DNA from 4 places in the Pseudomonas sp. MS01C9 genome. Region 3 is predicted to be linked to each of the others. Evidence: predicted binding sites of a transcription regulator. Region 3 holds the regulator's gene; each other region holds the start of a gene.
The links. The regulator FliA, encoded in region 3, starts transcription of late flagellar genes. The targets are predictions, from matches to a motif close to CTAAAGTTTNNNNNNNNNNNGCCGNTAA.
Positions count from the first base shown of each region.

Region 1: the regulator FliA is predicted to act here: its motif matches at 2,767-2,794, upstream of motA (flagellar motor stator protein MotA).
Region 2: the regulator FliA is predicted to act here: its motif matches at 1,586-1,613, upstream of AC1M7R_RS13100 (methyl-accepting chemotaxis protein).
Region 4: the regulator FliA is predicted to act here: its motif matches at 2,571-2,598, upstream of AC1M7R_RS10225 (methyl-accepting chemotaxis protein).

Region 1 is NZ_CM177073.1:3,055,676-3,060,609, forward strand. Features, by position in the region: gene asd (archaetidylserine decarboxylase) at 1-290, opposite strand, end outside; gene AC1M7R_RS13895 (rhodanese-like domain-containing protein) at 312-1,127, opposite strand; gene AC1M7R_RS13900 (HDOD domain-containing protein) at 1,170-2,708, opposite strand; gene motA (flagellar motor stator protein MotA) at 2,863-3,714, shown strand; gene motB (flagellar motor protein MotB) at 3,879-4,919, shown strand.
Region 2 is NZ_CM177073.1:2,860,206-2,865,139, forward strand. Features, by position in the region: gene AC1M7R_RS13100 (methyl-accepting chemotaxis protein) at 1-1,508, opposite strand, end outside; gene AC1M7R_RS13105 (outer membrane protein assembly factor BamE domain-containing protein) at 1,794-2,048, shown strand; gene AC1M7R_RS13110 (lipocalin family protein) at 2,080-2,649, shown strand; gene AC1M7R_RS13115 (formimidoylglutamate deiminase) at 2,762-4,126, opposite strand; gene hutC (histidine utilization transcriptional repressor HutC) at 4,428-4,934, shown strand, end outside.
Region 3 is NZ_CM177073.1:4,187,983-4,192,916, forward strand. Features, by position in the region: gene flhA (flagellar biosynthesis protein FlhA) at 1-345, shown strand, start outside; gene flhF (flagellar biosynthesis GTPase FlhF) at 357-1,706, shown strand; gene fleN (flagellar synthesis regulator FleN) at 1,821-2,651, shown strand; gene fliA (RNA polymerase sigma factor FliA) at 2,648-3,391, shown strand; gene AC1M7R_RS19110 (chemotaxis response regulator CheY) at 3,558-3,929, shown strand; gene AC1M7R_RS19115 (protein phosphatase CheZ) at 3,948-4,736, shown strand.
Region 4 is NZ_CM177073.1:2,198,963-2,203,896, forward strand. Features, by position in the region: gene AC1M7R_RS10220 (aldose 1-epimerase family protein) at 1-206, opposite strand, end outside; gene AC1M7R_RS10225 (methyl-accepting chemotaxis protein) at 485-2,461, opposite strand; gene AC1M7R_RS10230 (LysR substrate-binding domain-containing protein) at 2,648-3,568, opposite strand; gene AC1M7R_RS10235 (NorM family multidrug efflux MATE transporter) at 3,720-4,934, shown strand, end outside.

The DNA of each region.
Region 1 (4,934 bases), 1.1 Mb from region 3:
CCGAGCTGGCTGACGGCGCCGTCGGCGGGGCTGAGGATCGCGCCTGGGGTTTCGTCCAGTGGGCGCGCGCCTTCCTTCAAGGCGCGGGTGAAGAAGGCGTTGAAGTGCTCATAGGCGGTCAGGTCTTCCACCAGGGCCTGGGACATGTCCACCTGGTAGCGCTTGGCGAACCACGCGGTGAATGCATTCTTGAACCAGCGTACGCGGCATTCGGCAATGCAGCCGGCCAGCCGTGACAGCAGGTGGTGGGGCAACAGGTACTGGGTGAGGATGAACAAGCGGTTTTTCATTAACTGTCCTTTTTGGAACCTTCAAAGCTCGATAGGGGTATCGGGGTGGTTGCCCCATTCGCCCCAGGAACCGGCATAGCCTTTGACCCGTGGGTAACCGAGCGCCTTGGCCACCAGGTAGGTGAAGCCGGAGCGGTGGTGAGTCTGGCAGTGGGTGATGATTTCTTTGTCGGGGGTGATGCCCAGCTGTTCGAGAATCTGCGGCATGTCCCGGCGGATACGCAGGTTGCGGGCTGGGTCCATGCCGGCGGTCCATTCGAAATTGACCGCGCCGGGGATGTGTCCGCCCCTGGCTGCAACGACTTTTTCCCCGGAGTATTCCAGCGGGCCGCGCGCGTCCCAGATCGCCAGGTCGGCGGCACCGAGGCGGCTTTGCAGGTATTCGCGAGTGGCGGTGGGCTCGTCGCGCAGCGTCAGCGGCACCGGGCCACCGGCGCTGGGCGGTACTTCGGTGGACACGGGTAGGCCTTCGTCCAGCCATGACAGCAGGCCGCCGTCGAGGTAGTGGTAGTTCGGGTGGCCGATCACATCCAGCAACCAGATGAAGCGCCCGGCCCAGCCGCCGCCTTCGTCGTCGTAGACCACGTAGACCGCGTCCGGGTTGTGCCCGAGCTCGCCGAACAATGCCTCGAGGTCAGCCTTGGCCGGCAACAGGCCTGGCGCTGGCGGCTGGCCCAGTTGCGTACGCTTGGGGTCGACGAAGCGCGCGCCGGGAACGTGCCCGGTGCTGTAGCGGGCGGCGCTGGTCAGGTCCACCAGAATCAGTTCGCGTGCGTCGAGGCGCGCAAGCAGGTCGCTTGGCTCGATCACCAGCGGCAAGCCAGAGAAGTCAGGCATGTGAGGTCTCCAGGGGCGCAAAGGGAAAGGATTGTATCAAGTTCAACGGCCGCGGTTGGTAAAGGTGTGCAGGGCCCGCTCGATACATTGCGCGGTCTTGCCGAAAGCCTGGACCGTCACGTCCGAGAACGGGCCTCCGCCCTGGTCCACGACCACCAGCATGATCACCTTGCCATTGCAGGTCAGTGAACGCAGCAGCAGGTGCTCGCCCTTGAACAGGCTGCGCAGGACCGGCGGCAGCAGTGCCGAAAACTGAGCGTTGTTGTCGGGGTTCAGGCGAACCTGGGCCTGTTGTGCCAGCAACCGTTGCAAGACCTTGCTCTGGTTGATCGGGAAGCTCATGGCCGCCGCCTCGCTGGGCAGGCCGGCGGTCTGGTGCACGCGCACGTTGGCCTGGCTGCGGTCGGCCATCAGGATCATCACCCGGCGCATGCCGCACGCCGCCAGGGCGTCCCGGGCGGCGGTGGTCAGGTGCATGGCGTTGCTGAAGGGGCTTGGCTCCACCAGCAAGGCGGCGCACTGCTTGCGCCACTGGGTCAGGTCGACGGTGCTGGGTGGCGTTGCGGATGCTCGCCCGGAGGGGATGCGGCGACTGCCCGGGGGCCAGACCAGGGCCACGGCCGGGTGCCAGAGGTCCGGCATGCTGTTCTGGCGAGCGCTGTTGGCGGCTTGTTGGTGAAGTTGCTGCTGGATCTCTTCCACGGGCATCTGCAGGTACAGGCTCGTGAGGTACTGCCAGCGTGCGCTGTGGGGAGCGTCCCAGGCATGGTGCGCTGAAACCGCCAGGCCGTTGGCCAGCAGCACGGTGTTGGCCGGTTGGTTCAGCCAGCGCCGCAGGGTCGGGTCATCGTCCAGGCGGTTCTGTTGGCGCAGCGGATGTTCGCTGTCTCGGGCGATGCGCAGGACTTTCGCCAGTTCGCGACGTTCATTGAGCAACAGTCGGTAACCCTGCGCCACCCAGACCGGCAGGCGCCAGGTCTCCACCAGGGCCAGGCAGATGCTCAGCAGGCCGACGCCGAACAATTCGTGCTCCACCTTGCTGGCCTGCTGGCCTTGATGGAGGACCCGCAGCTCCCATTCCCCCAGCAGGCGCGGATGCGTCAGCGCCATGGGCCAGAGCGGCGAGAGAAACAGCAGGCTGCCCCAGTGAATGTCCTGCCACAGCCGCGCCAGGCGGCTGGCGAAAAAACCATTGGCCTGTTGCGTGGCATGCTGGCTGATCAATTGCAGCTGGCGCAGGGCAACGGGTATCTGTTGCTCCGGCAGCGAGGGCAGGCGTGCCAGCAGTTCCTCGGTGCGCTTGAGGCCGAGACGGTTGATGGCCACTTCGAGATTTTCCGCGGGCTCGGCGAGGTTGCCCCGGGTGTGATGATTGGCTTCCCGGATGACGCTCAGGGCCAGGGCGGGGCTGTCCTGCATCAGCTCGGCGATATCGCGCAACGAGCGATTGCTGTCGGCGATGGCCTTGCAGACCAGGTCGTGACTGGCCTGCGGCACCGGCAGATGGACGCCCTCGAGCAGCTTTACCCAGCCTTCGAGGGTGGTCGGTCGTGGAGTTGGAACCTTCGTTTCGTTAGCCATGGCTGGGGGTGATCATCGCATGCTGCAACGTGGCAAATTGGCTTTTCGCCAGAACTGGCTATAGTCTGGCGCAGTTTTGCCGATAAGGAGAAGAAGAGATTTTCCAGCTTCCGAATATGACCTTGAACCCGACTTAAATAAGTACTTTCTATCTATGGCTAAAATTATCGGCATCATAGTCGTGTTCGCGAGCGTGCTCGGCGGATACGTGCTCTCCCATGGCAAGATCGCCGCCCTGGTCCAGCCCTTCGAGGTGCTGATCATCGGTGGTGCGGCCCTTGGCGCTTTCCTGCAGGCCAACCCTGGCTACATGACCATGCACGTGCTCAAGAAATCCCTGAGCATGTTCGGTTCGCGCTTCAGCCACACGTTCTACCTGGAAGTGCTGGGGCTGATCTACGAGATCCTCAACAAGAGCCGGCGTGAAGGCATGATGGCGATCGAAGGCGACATCGAAGACGCCGCCGCCAGCCCGATCTTCGCCAAGTATCCCGCCGTGCTCAAGGACGCCCGGATGACGGCGTTCATCTGTGACTACCTGCGCATCATGTCGTCCGGCAACATGGCTCCCCATGAGCTGGAAGGCTTGTTCGACATGGAACTGTACAGCCTCAAGGAAGACCTGGAGCACCCGTCCCACGCCGTCAACGGTATCGCCGACGGTATGCCCGGCTTCGGTATCGTCGCCGCGGTGTTGGGTATCGTGGTGACCATGGCTTCCCTGGGCGATGGCGACCAGAAGTCCATCGGCCTGCACGTGGGGGCGGCCCTGGTGGGTACCTTCTTCGGTATTTTGGCCGCGTACGGTTTCTTCGGCCCGCTGGCCCATTCCCTGGCCCATGATGCCAAGGAAGAGCTCAACGTCTATGAAGCCATCAAGGCGTCCCTGGTGGCCTCGGCCTCGGGTATGCCGCCATCGCTGGCGGTCGAGTTCGGTCGCAAGGTTCTCTACCCGGCGCACCGTCCAAGCTTCGCCGAGCTGGAACAAGCGGTTCGCGGTCGCTAGTGCTTTGCTTTGCAAATACGTTCCTTTTTTGGCCAGTGACTGTTGCTGCCAGACAAGGCGCCGCGACGAGTCATAGCCCGCTATGGCGAGGAGCGGCAACGCAGTATGGCAGCAACAGGCACCGTCAGAACGGAACAGTATTTGTGAAGCAGAGCACTTAGGTCATGGAAAATAATCAGCCGATTATCGTAAAGCGCGTCAAGCGCATTGCCGGCGGGCACCATGGCGGTGCTTGGAAAATCGCCTTTGCCGACTTCGCGACGGCGATGATGGCGTTCTTCCTGGTGCTGTGGCTGCTGTCCACCGCGACCCCGGAGCAGAAGATCGCCATCGCCGGTTACTTCAAGGATCCGGTCGGTTTTTCCGAAAGCGGCACGCCCTACATCATCGACCTGGGCGGTTCTCCGGTCCTTGCGCCGGAAAATACCCTCAACCCCGAGGTCAAATCCCAGCCTCAGCCCGACAAGGCAACGGTCGATGCCAATGAGGCCGAAGGCATGGCCGAGCAGGTCGAGCGCGAACGCCTGGAGTTGCTCCTGCAGGAATTGCAGAACAAGGTCGAAGAGAACCCGGAGCTGCAGAAGTTCAAGGACCAGATCCTGTTCGAAATCACCCCGAACGGCTTGCGCATCCAGATCATGGATGCCGAGAACCGGCCGATGTTCGACTCCGGCAGCGCGCGGCTCAAGCCCTATTTCGAAGACATCCTGCTGGCCATGGCCGACACCATCAAGGCGGTGCCGAACAAGATCAGCATCAGCGGTCATACCGATGCCAAGCCCTACATCGGCAAGGGTGACTTCGGTAACTGGGAGCTCTCCGCCAACCGCGCCAACGCGGCACGGCGTGCCCTGGTGGCCGGCAGCTACCCGGACGAGCAGGTGGCGCGGGTGGTCGGTTACGCCTCGTCGGCGCTGTTCGACCGCAAGGACCCGTTCAACCCGGTCAACCGACGCATCGACATCGTCGTGTTGACCAAGAAGGCGCAGAAAGCCATCGAGGGTTCGCAGACCGATGACCCTGCGCCAGATCCAGCTCAGGATCAGGGCACGCCCGCAGAGACACCGGCGACGCCGTCGGGCGCCGCGGCTGACCCGAATGCCTTGCCACCGGATCAGCAGCCGGTGCCCGCCCATGAGTTGCGCGAGCGCTTGAACCTGTTCGACGAGGTCGCGCCCAAGCCTGCCGAAACGCCTGGGCAGTGACCTGAAGATTTGTCG
Region 2 (4,934 bases), 1.3 Mb from region 3:
CGCACTTCATCGGCGACCACCGCGAAGCCGCGCCCGGCTTCACCGGCACGGGCCGCTTCGATGGCGGCGTTGAGGGCGAGCAGGTTGGTCTGCTGGGAAATGCTGGTGATCACCTCAAGAATCTGGCCGATGTTCACCGTGTTGCTGTTCAAGGTTTCGATGTTGCCGCACGAATCGCTGATCTTCGCCGACAGCTGCTGCATGGCGGTGATGGTCTTGTCTACCACCTGCTGGCCATCCTCGGCCAGGTTGCGGGCCTCGCTGGAGTGCTGCGAGGCGAGGGCGGCGTTCTGGGCGATTTCCTGGGCGGCGGCGCCGAGCTGGTTGATGGCTGCGGCAACGCTACTGGTGCGCGAGGCTTGCTGGTCGGAATTGAACATCGAGGAATTGGAGGCGCTGACCACGCGCAGGGCGACTTCGTTGACCTGGCCGGTGGCCGAAGCCACTTCGCGGATCGAGGTGTGAATGCGTTCGACAAAGCGGTTGAACGATGTGCCCAGGGCGCCGAATTCGTCGTGGCCATGGATGGTCAGGCGCCGGGTCAGGTCGCCTTCGCCTTCGGCGATGTCATGCATCGCGCGGCCCATGGTCAGCAATGGCTGCATCAGCACGCGGATCAACATGCCCAGCAGGGCAATGATGAACACCACGGCGATGGCCATGGCGATCAATGCCGAGGTGCGGAATTCGCTGAGCATCGCCAGCGCCGTGTCCTTGTCCAGTACCAGTGCCACATACCAATCGGCGCCCGGCACGCCATTGACGCGGGTGAAGGACATGAACTGGGTCTTGCCGTCGAGTTCGACTTCCTTCATGCCCGGGCTGACTTGTGGTGCGCCGTTGGGGTAGGCCTCGGCCAGGGTCTTGAGCACACGCTTGCTGTCGGGGTGGATCAGGATCTTGCCGTCGGCGCTGACGATGAAGGCATGGCCATGGCCCCCGAAGTTCAGCGAGTTGATGATGGCGCTGACGCTCGACAGGTCGATGTCCGCACCGGCCACGCCGATCATCTGGTTCTGATGCTGGACCGGGGTGGCGACAGTGATCACCAGTTTGCCGGATGAGGCCGCGATGTAGGGTTCGGTGACGATGGTCTGTTGAGCGCTGTTGGCGGCCTTGTACCAGCCACGGGCACGGGGGTCGTAGTCGGCGGCGCGATTACCGGCCGGAACCGAAAACATCACGCCGTCGGTGCCGCCGAAGTAGCTGAGCTGGAAATTGCCGGTGTACGCCGGCAGGCCGACCGCGCGCTTGAGGCTGTCGGCGCTGCTGCCGTCCACGGCGATCTGCTGTGCCAGCGACTGGAGCAACTGGATGCGACCCTCGACCCAGGTCTGGATGTTGCGGCTGGTCAGGCTGCCGAGTTCCTGCATGGAGGTTTCGGTGCTGGTGTGCAGGCTCTGGCGCTGGCGATAGTCGTTGAACAGGATGAAACAGGCGAATGCGACGGCCACCACGAGGGCGGCAGCCAACAGAATTTTGTGGCTGAATTTCATGTTTCTGGTCATTAAGAAAGCTACCGAACAGAAGCTGGTCAGGAAGGGGGCGTCAATGTGCCATAACGCGATTTTTGGCGCTGGTCTTTTTATCGGCTCCCCGGCGTCGCGATTCAGGTGCTGATGACGTATTCCCGACGAAATGCACGACGCCGTCACAAACTGGTTGATTTACCGACGAAGTGCCTGGGTTTGGCCCAATAAATAGCCGGTTCCCCGGGGAACCAGATGACGGTTTTCTCTTCTAAGGTTCTGGTTGGCACCCTGCCACCTCCCTTCCGCTCCAGGAGTTACCCGATGTCCCTGCGTTCTATCGCGTTGTTGTCTTTGTGCGTCTTTCTGGCCGCCTGCAGCAAAGTCAACCAGGAAAACTATTCGAAGCTGTCGGCCGGCATGTCCAAGGCCGAAGTCGAAACGTTACTGGGGAAACCGACCGATTGTTCGGGCGCGCTCGGCATGTCCAGTTGCACCTGGGGCGACCAGAAAAGCTTTATCAGCGTGCAGTATGCCGGTGACAAAGTGTTGATGTTTTCCGGCCAAGGCCTGAAGTAAACCGAGGCCAGAGGCCTGCGGGAGAAAAATAATGATGCGGTTATTGTTAGTGCTTTTAGCTGGCCTGGTACTGGCCGGCTGTGCCACTTCTGGCGAAGACCCGTTGGCGCCCAAGACCGTCAACAGTGTCAATCTCAAGCGTTACCAAGGGACCTGGTACGAGTTGGCCCGCCTGCCAATGTATTTCCAGCGCAACTGCGCGCAATCGGAAGCTCACTACACCCTCAAGCCCGACGGCAACCTGGGTGTACTCAATCGCTGCCTGACTTCGGACTGGCAGTGGGAAGAAGCCAAGGGCACCGCCAAGCCACAGGTGCCGGGCAAGACCGACAAGCTCTGGGTCGAGTTCGATACCTGGTTTTCCCGCATCCTGCCGGGTGTGGCAAAGGGGCAATATTGGGTGCTGTACGTCAGCGAAGACTACAAGACCGCCATCGTGGGTGACCCGAGCCGACGCTACATGTGGCTGCTGTCCCGTACGCCCACCGTCAATGTCGACGTTCGTGAAGAACTGCTCAGCAGGGCGCGCCAGCAAGGCTACGACACGACACGGTTGATCTGGCGTGCGTCGGATCGGCAGATGGCCCGAACCTCGGATTGAACCGCTTCGAAGAGCCCCTTTGGGAGCGAGCCTGCTCGCGATGACGGACGTCCAGTCAACCTCGTGTTGAATGCGAAGGCCTCATCGCGAGCAGGCTCGCTCCCGCATTTCGTCAGTCCAGAAGTTCGCGCAAGACCTGGGCAAACGCCCGGGCGCTTTCTTCTTCCCCGGCATGACATCCATCGCGCACGACCCATTGCCCGCCGACCATCACATCACGCACCTGACGATCCCCGCCGGCAAACAGCCAGCGATTGAGTATCCCGTCGCCCCTGGCAGTGGCCAGGTAAGGGTCGTTGCCGTCGAGCACCAGCCAGTCGGCGCGTTTGCCGACGTCGAGGGCACCGACCGCTTGCCCCAGCGCCTGGGCGCCGCCTTCCAGGGCCGCATCGAACAAGGTGCGGCCGACCATTGGCTGGTCTGGTCGATACAGGCGGTTGCGCCGTTGATCCCGCAGGCGCTGGCCGTATTCCAGCCAACGCAATTCCTCCACTACGCTCAATGACACATGGCTGTCGGAACCGATGCCCAGGCGTCCACCTTGGGCGATGAAATCCACCGCCGGGAAAATACCGTCGCCCAGGTTGGCTTCGGTGGTCAGGCACAGGCCGGCGATCGCCCGGCTCCTGGCCATGAGGGCGACTTCGTCGGCGTTGGCGTGGGTGGCATGCACCAGGCACCAGCGCGGGTCGACCTCGACGTTTTCGTACAGCCATTGCAACGGACGGGCGCCACTCCAGCCCAGGCAATCGTCGACTTCCTTTTGCTGCTCGGCGATATGGATGTGCACCGGGCAATGGCGGTCGCTCGCGGCCAGCACGTCCTGGATCTGCCTGGGCGTCACGGCACGCAATGAGTGGAAGCACAGGCCCAGCGCCTGGGTCGGTTGTGCAGCCAGAATCGGCTGCAAGCGTGTTTGCAGCTTGAGGTAGTTTTCGGTGCTGTTGATGAAGCGGCGTTGCCCTTCGTTGGGTGCCTGGCCTCCGAAACCGGAGTGGCTGTAGAGCACTGGCAGCAGGGTCAGCCCGATGCCGGCCGCCTGGGCGGCGTGGCTGATGCGCAAGGCCAGTTCAGCCGGGTCGGCATAGGGTGTGCCGTCGGTATCGTGGTGCACGTAGTGGAATTCGGCGACCGAGGTGTAACCGGCCTTGAGCATTTCGATGTACAGCTGCCGGGCAATGATGCCCAGTTGATCGGGGCTGATTTTCCCGACGAGGCGATACATCAGGTCGCGCCAGGTCCAGAAACTGTCGTTGGGGTTGCCCGCCACTTCCGCCAGCCCGGCCATGGCCCGTTGGAAGGCATGGGAGTGCAGGTTCGGCATGCCCGGCAACAACGGACCTCCCAGCCGTTCGGCGCCGTCTGCGGGGGAGCCGGCCTGGACATGAGTCAGGACGCCAGCGGCGTCGACTTCAAGACGTACATCATTGGCCCATCCACTAGGCAGCAGCGCGCGTTCGGCAAAAAAGGCGGGCATGGTCGAACCTCATCGTGCGTAATTTGTATATACATATACAGACGTTTGCCTGGCCGGTAAACTCCGGCAAGCTAATGTCCTGTTTCATGGATACGTTCTTTTTTGATGTGTGGCTCTTGTCGTCAGGCAGGCGCCGCGCCGAGTCATAGCAGGCTGTGGCGAGGAGCGGCAACGCAGGATGACGGCAAGAGACGCCGTCAAGAAGGAACAGTATCTGGGCTACAGGACATTTGTAATCTCATTCGCAGAACAGGGAACCGCCGTGCCGACTCCGCCTGCCAAACCACCAATTGCCGCGAACATGGGCGACAGTCCGGCGCCCTTGTACGCCCGCGTCAAACAGATGATTACCCAGCAGATCGACAGTGGAAACTGGCCACCGCATTACCGCGTGCCATCGGAAAGCGAACTGGTCAGTCAGTTGGGCTTCAGTCGCATGACCATCAACCGCGCCCTGCGGGAGATGACCGCCGACGGCCTGCTGGTGCGCATGCAGGGGGTCGGTACCTTCGTGGCTGAACCCAAGAGCCAGTCCGCTTTGTTCGAAGTGCATAACATCGCCGACGAAATCGCCTCCCGTGGCCATCGCCATACCTGCAAGGTCATCACCCTGGAAGAAGAGGCCGCCGGTTCCGAGCGTGCCCTGGCCCTGGAGATGCGCGAAGGCCAGAAGGTGTTCCATTCTCTGATCGTGCATTTCGAGAACGACATCCCGGTGCAGATCGAGGACCGTTTCGTCAATGCGCTGGTGGCGCCGGACTACCTCAAGCAGGATTTCACCCTGCAGACGCCCTATGCCTATCTGAAC
Region 3 (4,934 bases):
GTCCAAAGCATTGTAGGTACTGAGTCCGAGCTGCCTGTGATCACGCTGGAGCCAAGGTTGGAACAGATATTGCTCAATAGTCTTCAGAAGGCAGGACAAGGCTCGGAAGAGGGTGTTCTGCTGGAGCCAAGCATGGCCGAGAAGCTGCAGCGTTCGTTGATCGAGGCAGCCCAGCGGCAGGAAATGCAAGGTCAACCGGTGATCCTGCTGGTGGCAGGTCCGATTCGCGCGATGCTCTCGCGCTTCGGCCGCCTCGCAGTCCCGGGCCTGCATGTGCTGGCTTACCAGGAAATACCGGACAACAAGCAAGTGACCATTGTTGCGACAGTAGGGCCCAACGGCTGAGGTAGTGGTTTATGCAAGTGAAGCGTTTTTTCGCCGCCGATATGCGTCAGGCCATGAAACTGGTTCGTGACGAGCTGGGCGCCGAAGCAGCCATCATCGGCAACCGCCGGATCGCCGGCGGTGTCGAGCTGACGGCGGCCCTGGACTACAAATTGTCTGCGTTGGCCCCGCGGGTTCCGAACATGGAACTTGAGGATGAGCTGCGCAAGACCCAGTCGCGCATCGCCAGTGCCCAGGCCGAATTGAGCCTGCGCAGCAGCGAAGGCGAGGCCGCCGCCGGCACCAATCGTCAATTGTTCGCCGGCCAGCCGCTGACTGCCGGCCTGCCCTTGACCGCTGCCGAGCCGCTGATCGAGCCGACCCCGGCCGAGCCGCGTCGTCCGGCCCCGGCTCCGGCCGCGCCCGCCCCGGGTATCGACCCACGGGCCCTGGATTCGATGCGTTTCGAGCTCAACAGCCTGCGCGAGCTGATGGAAGTCCAGCTCGGCTCCCTGGCCTGGAACCAGCTGCAAGGCAGCCGCCCGGCCCAGGCCAACCTGTGGCGTCGCCTGCAACGCATCGGCCTGTCCGGTCCGTTGGCCCGCGACCTGCTGGCGCTGATCAACGATATCGAGGAGCCTCGCCAGGCCTGGCGCATGCTGCTGGCGCACCTGGCGCGGATGATCGCCACGCCGGAAGTCGAGCCGCTGGAAGAGGGCGGGGTGATTGCGATGGTCGGTCCGGCCGGCATGGGCAAGACCACCACCCTGGCCAAGCTGGCCGCCCGTTATGTGCTCAAGTACGGTTCCCAGAGCATTGCCCTGGTGAGCATGGACAGTTTCCGCATCGGCGCCCAGGAGCAACTCAAGACCCTGGGTCGGATCCTCAATGTGTCGGTGACCCACGTGGACCCGGGCCAATCCCTGGCCCAGGCGCTGGAGCCGCTGCTGCGCAAGCGTGTCGTGCTGATCGATACCGCCGGCCTGCAAGCCAGCGACCCGGCCCTGCGCATGCAGCTTGAAAGCCTGGCCGGTCGCGGTATACGGTCAAAAAATTATCTCGTGTTGGCAACCACCAGCCAGAAACAGGTTCTAACGGCCGCTTATCACAGCTACAAACGCTGTGGTCTGGCCGGTTGCATCCTGACCAAGCTGGACGAAACGGCAAGCCTGGGCGAGGTGTTGAGCCTGGCGATCGGTCACGATCTGCCGGTGGCGTACCTGACCGATGGGCCGCGGATCCCGGATGATTTGCATCTGCCGCGTCGTCATCAACTGGTCAGTCGCGCCGTGAGTGTGCAAATGCAGGACGAACCCAGCGAAGAAGCCATGGCTGACATGTTCGCTGATATCTACCACAGCCCTACCAAGCAGGTCGGCTGAGGTAATCATGAATATTTTTTGTACCTACATCGATGGTCTGCCATGCAATGTTCAGTATGAACGCGCAGCCAGTAATGTGGCCTCCGTCTAAGTAAGACAAGGTAAAGAACGAACATGGGCAGCATGCATCCCGTACAGGTGATCGCGGTGACCGGCGGCAAAGGTGGCGTCGGCAAGACTAACGTGTCAGTGAACTTGTCCCTGGCTCTGGCAGAGCTTGGCCGACGGGTCATGCTGCTGGACGCCGACCTGGGCCTGGCGAACGTCGACGTGCTGCTGGGGCTTACCCCCAAGCGCACCCTGGCGGACGTCATCGAAGGTCGCTGCGAATTGCGCGACGTGCTGCTGCAAGGGCCCGGCGGGATTCGCATCGTGCCGGCCGCCTCCGGCACCCAGAGCATGGTTCATCTGACCCCGGCCCAGCACGCCGGCCTGATCCAGGCATTCAGCGACATTGGCGATAACCTCGATGTGCTGGTGATCGATACCGCGGCCGGTATCGGTGACTCGGTCGTCAGTTTCGTACGCGCCGCCCAGGAGGTGTTGCTGGTGGTCTGCGACGAACCGACGTCCATCACCGACGCCTATGCCCTGATCAAGCTACTGAACCGCGACTATGGCATGAACCGCTTCCGCGTCCTGGCCAACATGGCCCAGAGCCCACAGGAGGGACGCAACCTGTTCGCCAAGTTGACCAAGGTCACGGATCGCTTCCTGGACGTTGCGCTTCAATACGTGGGGGCCGTGCCCTACGACGAAAGCGTACGCAAGGCCGTCCAGAAGCAACGTGCCGTCTATGAAGCCTTTCCACGTTCCAAATGCGCGCTGGCGTTCAAGGCGATCGCCCAGAAGGTCGATACCTGGCCACTGCCGGCCAACCCACGCGGGCATCTGGAATTTTTCGTCGAGCGTCTCGTGCAACAAACAGCAGGGCCCGTGTTATGACAGCCAGCGGTTACAACCATCTCTACAAGAAATCGGCACGGGACGCCCAATACGAATTGATCGAGCGTTACGCGCCCCTGGTCAAGCGCATTGCCTATCACTTGCTGGCGCGCCTGCCGGCCAGTGTCCAGGTCGAAGACCTGATCCAGGCAGGCATGATCGGCCTGCTCGAAGTGGCGAACAAATACGACGCCAGCAAGGGGGCCAGTTTCGAGACCTATGCCGGTATCCGCATTCGTGGCGCGATGCTCGATGAGGTCCGCAAGGGCGATTGGGCACCGCGTTCGGTACACCGTAATACCCGCATGGTCAGTGACGCGATTCGCGCCATCGAATCTAAAACCGGACGTGACGCTAAAGATCACGAGGTTGCGGCCGAACTCCAGTTGAGTCTCGACGATTATTACGGGATTTTGAACGATACCCTGGGCAGCCGCCTGTTCAGTTTCGACGACCTGTTGCAGGACGGCGAGCACGAAGGGCTGCATGAGGATGGCGCAAGTGCCTATATGGAGCCGTCGCGTGACCTGGAAGATGAACGCTTCCAGAGTGCGTTGGCGGATGCGATTGCCAATTTGCCGGAGCGTGAGCGACTGGTCTTGGCGCTGTACTACGACGAAGAGCTGAACCTCAAGGAAATCGGTGAGGTCCTGGGGGTCAGCGAATCGCGGGTCAGCCAGTTACACAGCCAGTGCGCGGCCCGTTTGCGGGGGCGTTTGGGGGAGTGGCGAGCGCGCTGACAGCGGGCAGGGGAGCGCAGCGGACGAGGTTGGCGGGGCAAGTTCCCATCAGTCGCCGTACGGTGCGCACCGGACCGTTGTCGAGTGTTGTGCCGGATTGATTGAAATGGCGCGTTCAGGTGCTGGACACGTTTAAGACTGCTTGGAGGTCGAATTGGACAAGAACATGAAAATCCTCATCGTTGACGATTTTTCAACGATGCGGCGGATCATTAAGAACCTGTTGCGTGACCTTGGGTTCACCAACACGGTTGAGGCCGACGATGGCACCACCGCCATCCCGGTCCTCAACAGCGGGAGCATCGACTTTCTGGTGACTGACTGGAACATGCCCGGCATGACCGGTATCGACTTGCTGCGTCATGTACGCGCCGATGAAAAACTCAAGCACCTTCCCGTGCTGATGGTCACCGCCGAAGCCAAGCGCGAGCAGATCATCGAAGCGGCCCAGGCCGGTGTGAACGGCTATGTGGTCAAACCCTTCACGGCCCAGGCGTTGAAAGAGAAGATCGAGAAAATCTTCGAACGCATCGGTTAATGGCGCCACGGGGGAGCTATGGAGCATAACGAATCTTCAATGGGCGATTTCGAATCGACCCTGAAAAAACATGCCCGCGAACTGGTCGATAGCCTTGAAAAAGGCCGCTTCGGCGACGCTGTCCAGATGATCCACGAGCTCAACCAGACCCGGGATCGTGGTCTGTACCAGGAAGTCGGCAAGCTCACCCGTGAACTGCACAGCGCAATCGTCAATTTCCAGATCGACCCGAACATGCCGCAGGCCGAGGAGGTCTCGCAGATCACCGACGCGACCGAGCGCCTGTCCTACGTGGTCAAGCTGACCGAGGCCGCGGCCAACCGCACCATGGACCTGGTGGAAAGCGCTACGCCCCTGGTCAACGGCCTGGGCGACGAAGCCCAGGCCTTGAGCGCCGATTGGGGCCGGTTCATGCGGCGGGAAGTCGGGGCCCAGGAATTCCGGGAGCTGGCTCGCCGTGTCGACGGTTTTCTGACACGCAGCAGCGCCGACAACCGCGCCGTGGCGAACAACCTCAACGACATTCTGCTGGCCCAGGACTATCAGGACCTGACCGGGCAGGTGATCAAGCGCGTGACCCAACTGGTCACCGAAGTCGAAAGCAATCTGCTCAAACTCGTGCTCATGGCCAGTCAGGTGGACCGCTTTGCGGGCATCGAACATGACCGTGCGGCGATGCTCGCTGAAAAAGATCCAAAAAAACATCTCTCCCAGGGTGAAGGTCCGCAAATTCATGCCGATAAAAGAGAAGACGTTGTATCCGGTCAGGACGACGTGGACGATTTGTTGTCCAGCCTTGGATTTTGAGTTTGTAGGTCGTGATAACGGTTAATACCGATCGCGCCGTGCCCCACAAGGCGCAAGACCCAGGCACGAGGAGTGTGGTTTGGTCTTACCAAATGAACGACGAGTAACGACGGATTGCGCCTTGTGGGGCGCACCCCGAGAGGTTGGAGTCCAGAGCGCGCCATGCTGCGTTGCAAGCCTTGCCGGGCACGCTCACGA
Region 4 (4,934 bases), 2.0 Mb from region 3:
ACGACGCTGACACCCTCCTGCCGCCCACCGTGCAGTGTGCGCAGGGTGACGGAAAATGGCTTGTCGGTCTTGACGCCCAGCTGCTGGCTGGTGATCTGCCAGGGTTGGGCGGCTTTGTCGGTGTCCAGCAGGACATAGTCCCAGGCCATGGCCTGGGAGGCAGCGCCCAAGGCGCCAAGGGCAATGATAAGTCGGAGCGGAGTCATGGAGATGGCCTTCTTTTTTGGAGTTGTGCGGGTTTTATAGTCTTGGAGAAACGTTTCAGCAAGACGAAAAACCGCAATCGATCAAAAACGAGGCGATGGAAAAGAGGGGGCGGGGGCAGCAGCGGGCTTACCCGCAAGGACGACGGAACAACGGGTGCCAACGATCAACGCTAACGCGGGGGGTGGTTCGCTGATCGGGGATGCAAAGATCGGCGTACACGGCAATTCCTGTGGAAGCTGGCCTGCTTCCACAGGAATGGGGGGCGTTCGGCTAAGCCTCAGCGAAACCGATCAACTTCCTGACGCAGGTCCTGGGCCAGCTTTTCCAGTTCCTTGGCGGTGATCGCCAGGTTAGAGACCACTTCACGCTGTTCGCTGTTGGCCATGGCAATGCTCTGCAGGTTGCTGCTGAGCAAGGTCGCGGTGCTGCTCTGCTCCTGGGTGGCGGTGGTGATGGCCGCGAATTGCTGGCCGGCGGAGCGACTCTGCTCGTCGATGCGCGCCAGCGCCGAGGCCACATTGGCGTTGCGCGACAGGCCTTCCTGCATCAGCAGGTTGCCCTGCTCCATGGTGCTGATAGCGTTGCCGGTTTCCTGCTGGATGCTGGTGATCATGCTGGAGATTTCATCAGTGGCCTGACGAGTACGAGACGCCAGGCTACGGACTTCGTCGGCCACCACCGCGAAACCGCGGCCCTGCTCACCCGCACGAGCCGCTTCGATGGCGGCGTTCAGGGCAAGCAGGTTGGTCTGCTCGGCGATGGACGTGATCACGCCCACGATGCCGCCGATTTCCTGGGAGCGCTGGCCCAGGGTATTGATGACCGTGGCGGTGCTGTTGAGCGCCCCGGCAATCTGCTCCAGGGAGGACGACGCTTCGTCCATCGAGGTACGACCGATCTGGGTCTGTTGCGCGTTTTCCTGGGCCAGGCGCTGGGTATTGCCCATGTTGTCGGCAATGTTCGCCGACGTTGCACTGAACTCCTCCACCGCACCGGCCATGCTGGTGATCTCGCCCGACTGCTGCTCCATACCCTCATACGCACCGCTGGACAGACCGGACAGGGCCTGGGCGCGGCTGTTGACTTCATGGGAGGCCTTGCGGATGTGCTCGACCATGGTCGACAGGGCCTGGCTCATCTGATTGAAAGCCCGGGATAGCTGACCGATTTCGTCGTGGCTCGATACGTTCAAGCGCACGCTCAGATCACCGGCTCCCAAGGCTTCCGCCTGGCGTACCAGATCCCCCAGCGGCGCCAGCTTGCTGCGCAGCAGCCATACCGCCGCACCAACGGCCAGCAGCATCGCCAGCAGGCTGCCGATGGCCAACTGGGTGCCCACGCTCCAGGTCACCGCGTTGATCTCGGTTTTCGGCATGCTCGCCACGACGGCCCAGGGCCCGCCTTCGAACGGCACGGCAACGCTGTAGAACGTCTCGGCGCTATCGCTCCAGAACTCACCCTTGCCCGGCGTCTTGACCAGCTTCTGGATCGTCGTGCTCGCCTGGTCCAGGGCCTGCACGCCGGCAGGCGGCACCAGCCATTTGTTTTGCTCGTCCAACAGGGCAAGCGAACCGGTCTGGCCAATGCGGAAGCGCTTGAGATTCTCGAATTGCGCGTTTTGCGCGTCGGTGTAATCGAATCCTACGTACAGTGCGGCAATGATCTTGCCGCCGCTGTCACGAACCGGGCTGTACTGGGTCATGTAGTAGCGCCCGAACAGCAGGGTGCGACCGATGTAGCTTTGCCCACCCATCAGGCGGGCATAGGCCGGGCTGGCATGGTCGAGCACGGTACCGATGGCTCGCGTGCCGTCCTGCTTGGTGACCGAGGTGCTGACGCGGACGAAATCGTCACCGTTGCGCACGAACACCGTGGCGGTGCCGGCAGTCATCTGCTTGAACTCATCGACTTCGGTGAAATCGTTGTTCAGCACCGCATTGCCCAGGTTCAGGCTCGGGAGCTGCACGCCCGCCACTGCGACTGGCTGGTCGGGATGCACGCTCAGGCCGGCGCTGAAACGTTTTTCGAACAGGCCGGCCAACCGCTGGGTGCTTTCCCTCAGGGTGCCATGGAAAGTGCTGAGTTGATCGGCTAGAAGACGCGCTTCACTGGCCAGATGCTCTTCACGGGTGGCGAGGTTGGCTGTATCCAGCGAACGCAAGGCAAATACAGTACTGCCGGAAATTACGACCGCCAGTATCACGGCAAGGGCAAGCCCCAGCTGTGAGGCGATACGGGCACGGGGTTGAGACATGACGGCTCCTGGACGAGTGACCAGATCATCCTGATCGAGTCGCACACTCGGCTTTTTTTCGGGGTGAAATATCGGTAAGCCCTTTCTGAACGAAGGTTCCATCTTCACGGATTCGGCGGCAAAGCCGAATACTTGAGCGCGTTGGACGGATTAATGCCAACTAGCCACCATCCAAGCTTCAACGATTCAGCCCAGGCGCTTCACCGCAGGCAATTGCATGGCCTTGACCTCACCCTGGAGGAAGTCACTGAGCCGACGCAAACGCTCACCCCCTGGCCGGGTTTTCGGCCAGACCAGATAGTAGTGCTCTCCGCTGGCCACGGCGGTGGGCCACGGCAGGCTCAAACGTCCCTGGGCCACGTCTTCGGCCACCATCAACAGATCACCCATGGATACGCCGTAACCTCGGGCCGCCGCAATCATGCCCAGCTCCAGCGTATCGAACACCTGCCCACCCTTGAGGGACACCTTATCTGACAGCCCCATGCACTCGAGCCACTTGCGCCAGTCCCGACGGTCGGGCGTCGGGTGCAGCAATTCGACACTGGCCAGCCGTTGCGCATCCCAGGGTCGATCGCTTCCCAGGTTCGGCGCGCCTACCGGAATCAACTCCTCGGGGAAAAGGAAACTGGCCTCCCAATCCGCTGGAAAATGCCCATTACCCAGGAGCACCGCGCAATCGAAGGGTTCGGTGTTGAAGTCCACGGAGTCGACGTCCATCCAGGCGCTGGTCAACTGCACCTCATTGCCAGGCTGCAGATGTCGAAAGCGACTCAGGCGCGCCAGCAACCAGCGCATGGTCAGGGTCGAGGGCGCCTTCATGCGCAGGATGCCGTCCTCCCCGTGAAGGGTGTGGCAGGCCCGCTCCAGCGCCATGAAGCCTTCGCGCACGCCTGGCAACAGCAACCGCGCCGCTTCGGTCAGTTGCAGGTTGCGACCACTGCGCTGGAACAATCGACAGGCAAAGTGCTCCTCGAGGGTGCGGACATGCCTGCTGACCGCACTCTGGGTGATCGACAGCTCTTGCGCCGCCCGGGTGAACGAGCTGTATCGCGCCGCCGCTTCGAATGCCCGCAGCGCATACAGGGGAGGAAGACGACGGGACATGAGAAAAGCTCCGGGGATGAGTCCTGCACCTTAGCAAATAGTTGCCCTGCATGAGTTTTAATCATGCCAGCGATCTTTTTTATCCTTTTGTGCAAAGCCCGGCAAGGGCCGAGAATCAGCGCTTTACTGCCTCGTCTGGACAGGGAGTGTGATGATCATGCGGCATCCGGTGCGTACCGAACTCGGGGCCATCCTGCGGCTGGCGGGGCCATTGATTGCCTCGCAGCTGGCGCATATGTTGATGGTGCTGACCGACACCCTGATGATGGCGCGCTTGAGCCCCGAAGCCCTTGCCGGCGGCGGTCTCGGTGCCGCGGCCTACTCGTTCGTCTCGATTTTCTGCATTGGCGTGATCGCGGCCGTGGGTACCCTGGTGGCGATCCGCCGGGGCGCGGGCGATGTCGAGGGCGCCACCCGCCTGACCCAGGCCGGGTTGTGGCTGGCCTGGCTGATGGCCCTGATGGCCGGACTGCTGCTGTGGAACCTCAAGCCGGTACTGCTGATGTTCGGCCAGACCGAAACCAACGTGCTGTCCGCCGGGCAATTCCTGCTGGCGCTGCCGTTCGCCCTGCCTGGTTACCTGAGCTTCATGGCCCTGCGCGGCTTTACCAGCGCCATCGGCCGCGCCACGCCGGTCATGGTCATCAGCCTGTGGGGCACGGTCATCAATTTCCTGCTCAATTACGCACTCATCACCGGCATGTTCGGCCTGCCGAAACCGGGCCTGATGGGGATCGGCCTGGTAACCGCCATTGTCGCCAACTGCATGGCGCTGGCGTTGGCGTGGCATATCCACCGGCACCCGGCCTACCGCGCCTATCCGCTGCTCGAAGGCCTGTCGCGCCCCAACCGCCAGTACCTCAAGGAGCTCTGGCGCCTGGGCCTGCCGATTGGCGGCACGTACGCAGTGGAGGTCGGCCTTTTCGCGTTCGCCGCGCTGTGCATGGGCACCATGGGCAGCACGCCGCTGGCGGCCCACCAGATCGCCCTGCAGATCGTCTCGGTGGCGTTCATGGTCCCGGCGGGGATGTCGTATGCGATCACCATGCGGGTCGGCCAGCACTACGGGGCCGGGCAATTGTCGATGGCGCGGCTGTCCGGGCGGGTCGGCATCGGCTTCGGCGCGTCGGTGATGCTGGCTTTCGCCATGGTGTTCTGGCTGCTGCCGAACCAGCTGGTCGGTCTGTTCCTGGACCATGACGACCCGGCATTCCGCGCGGTCATCGACCTGGCGGTGAGCCTGCTGGCCGTGGCGGCGTGGTTCGAGCTGTTCGACGGCACGCAGACCATCGCCATGGGTTGCATTCGCGGACTCAAGGATGCCAAGACGACCTTCCTGGTGGGCCTGGGGTGTTATTGGCTGATC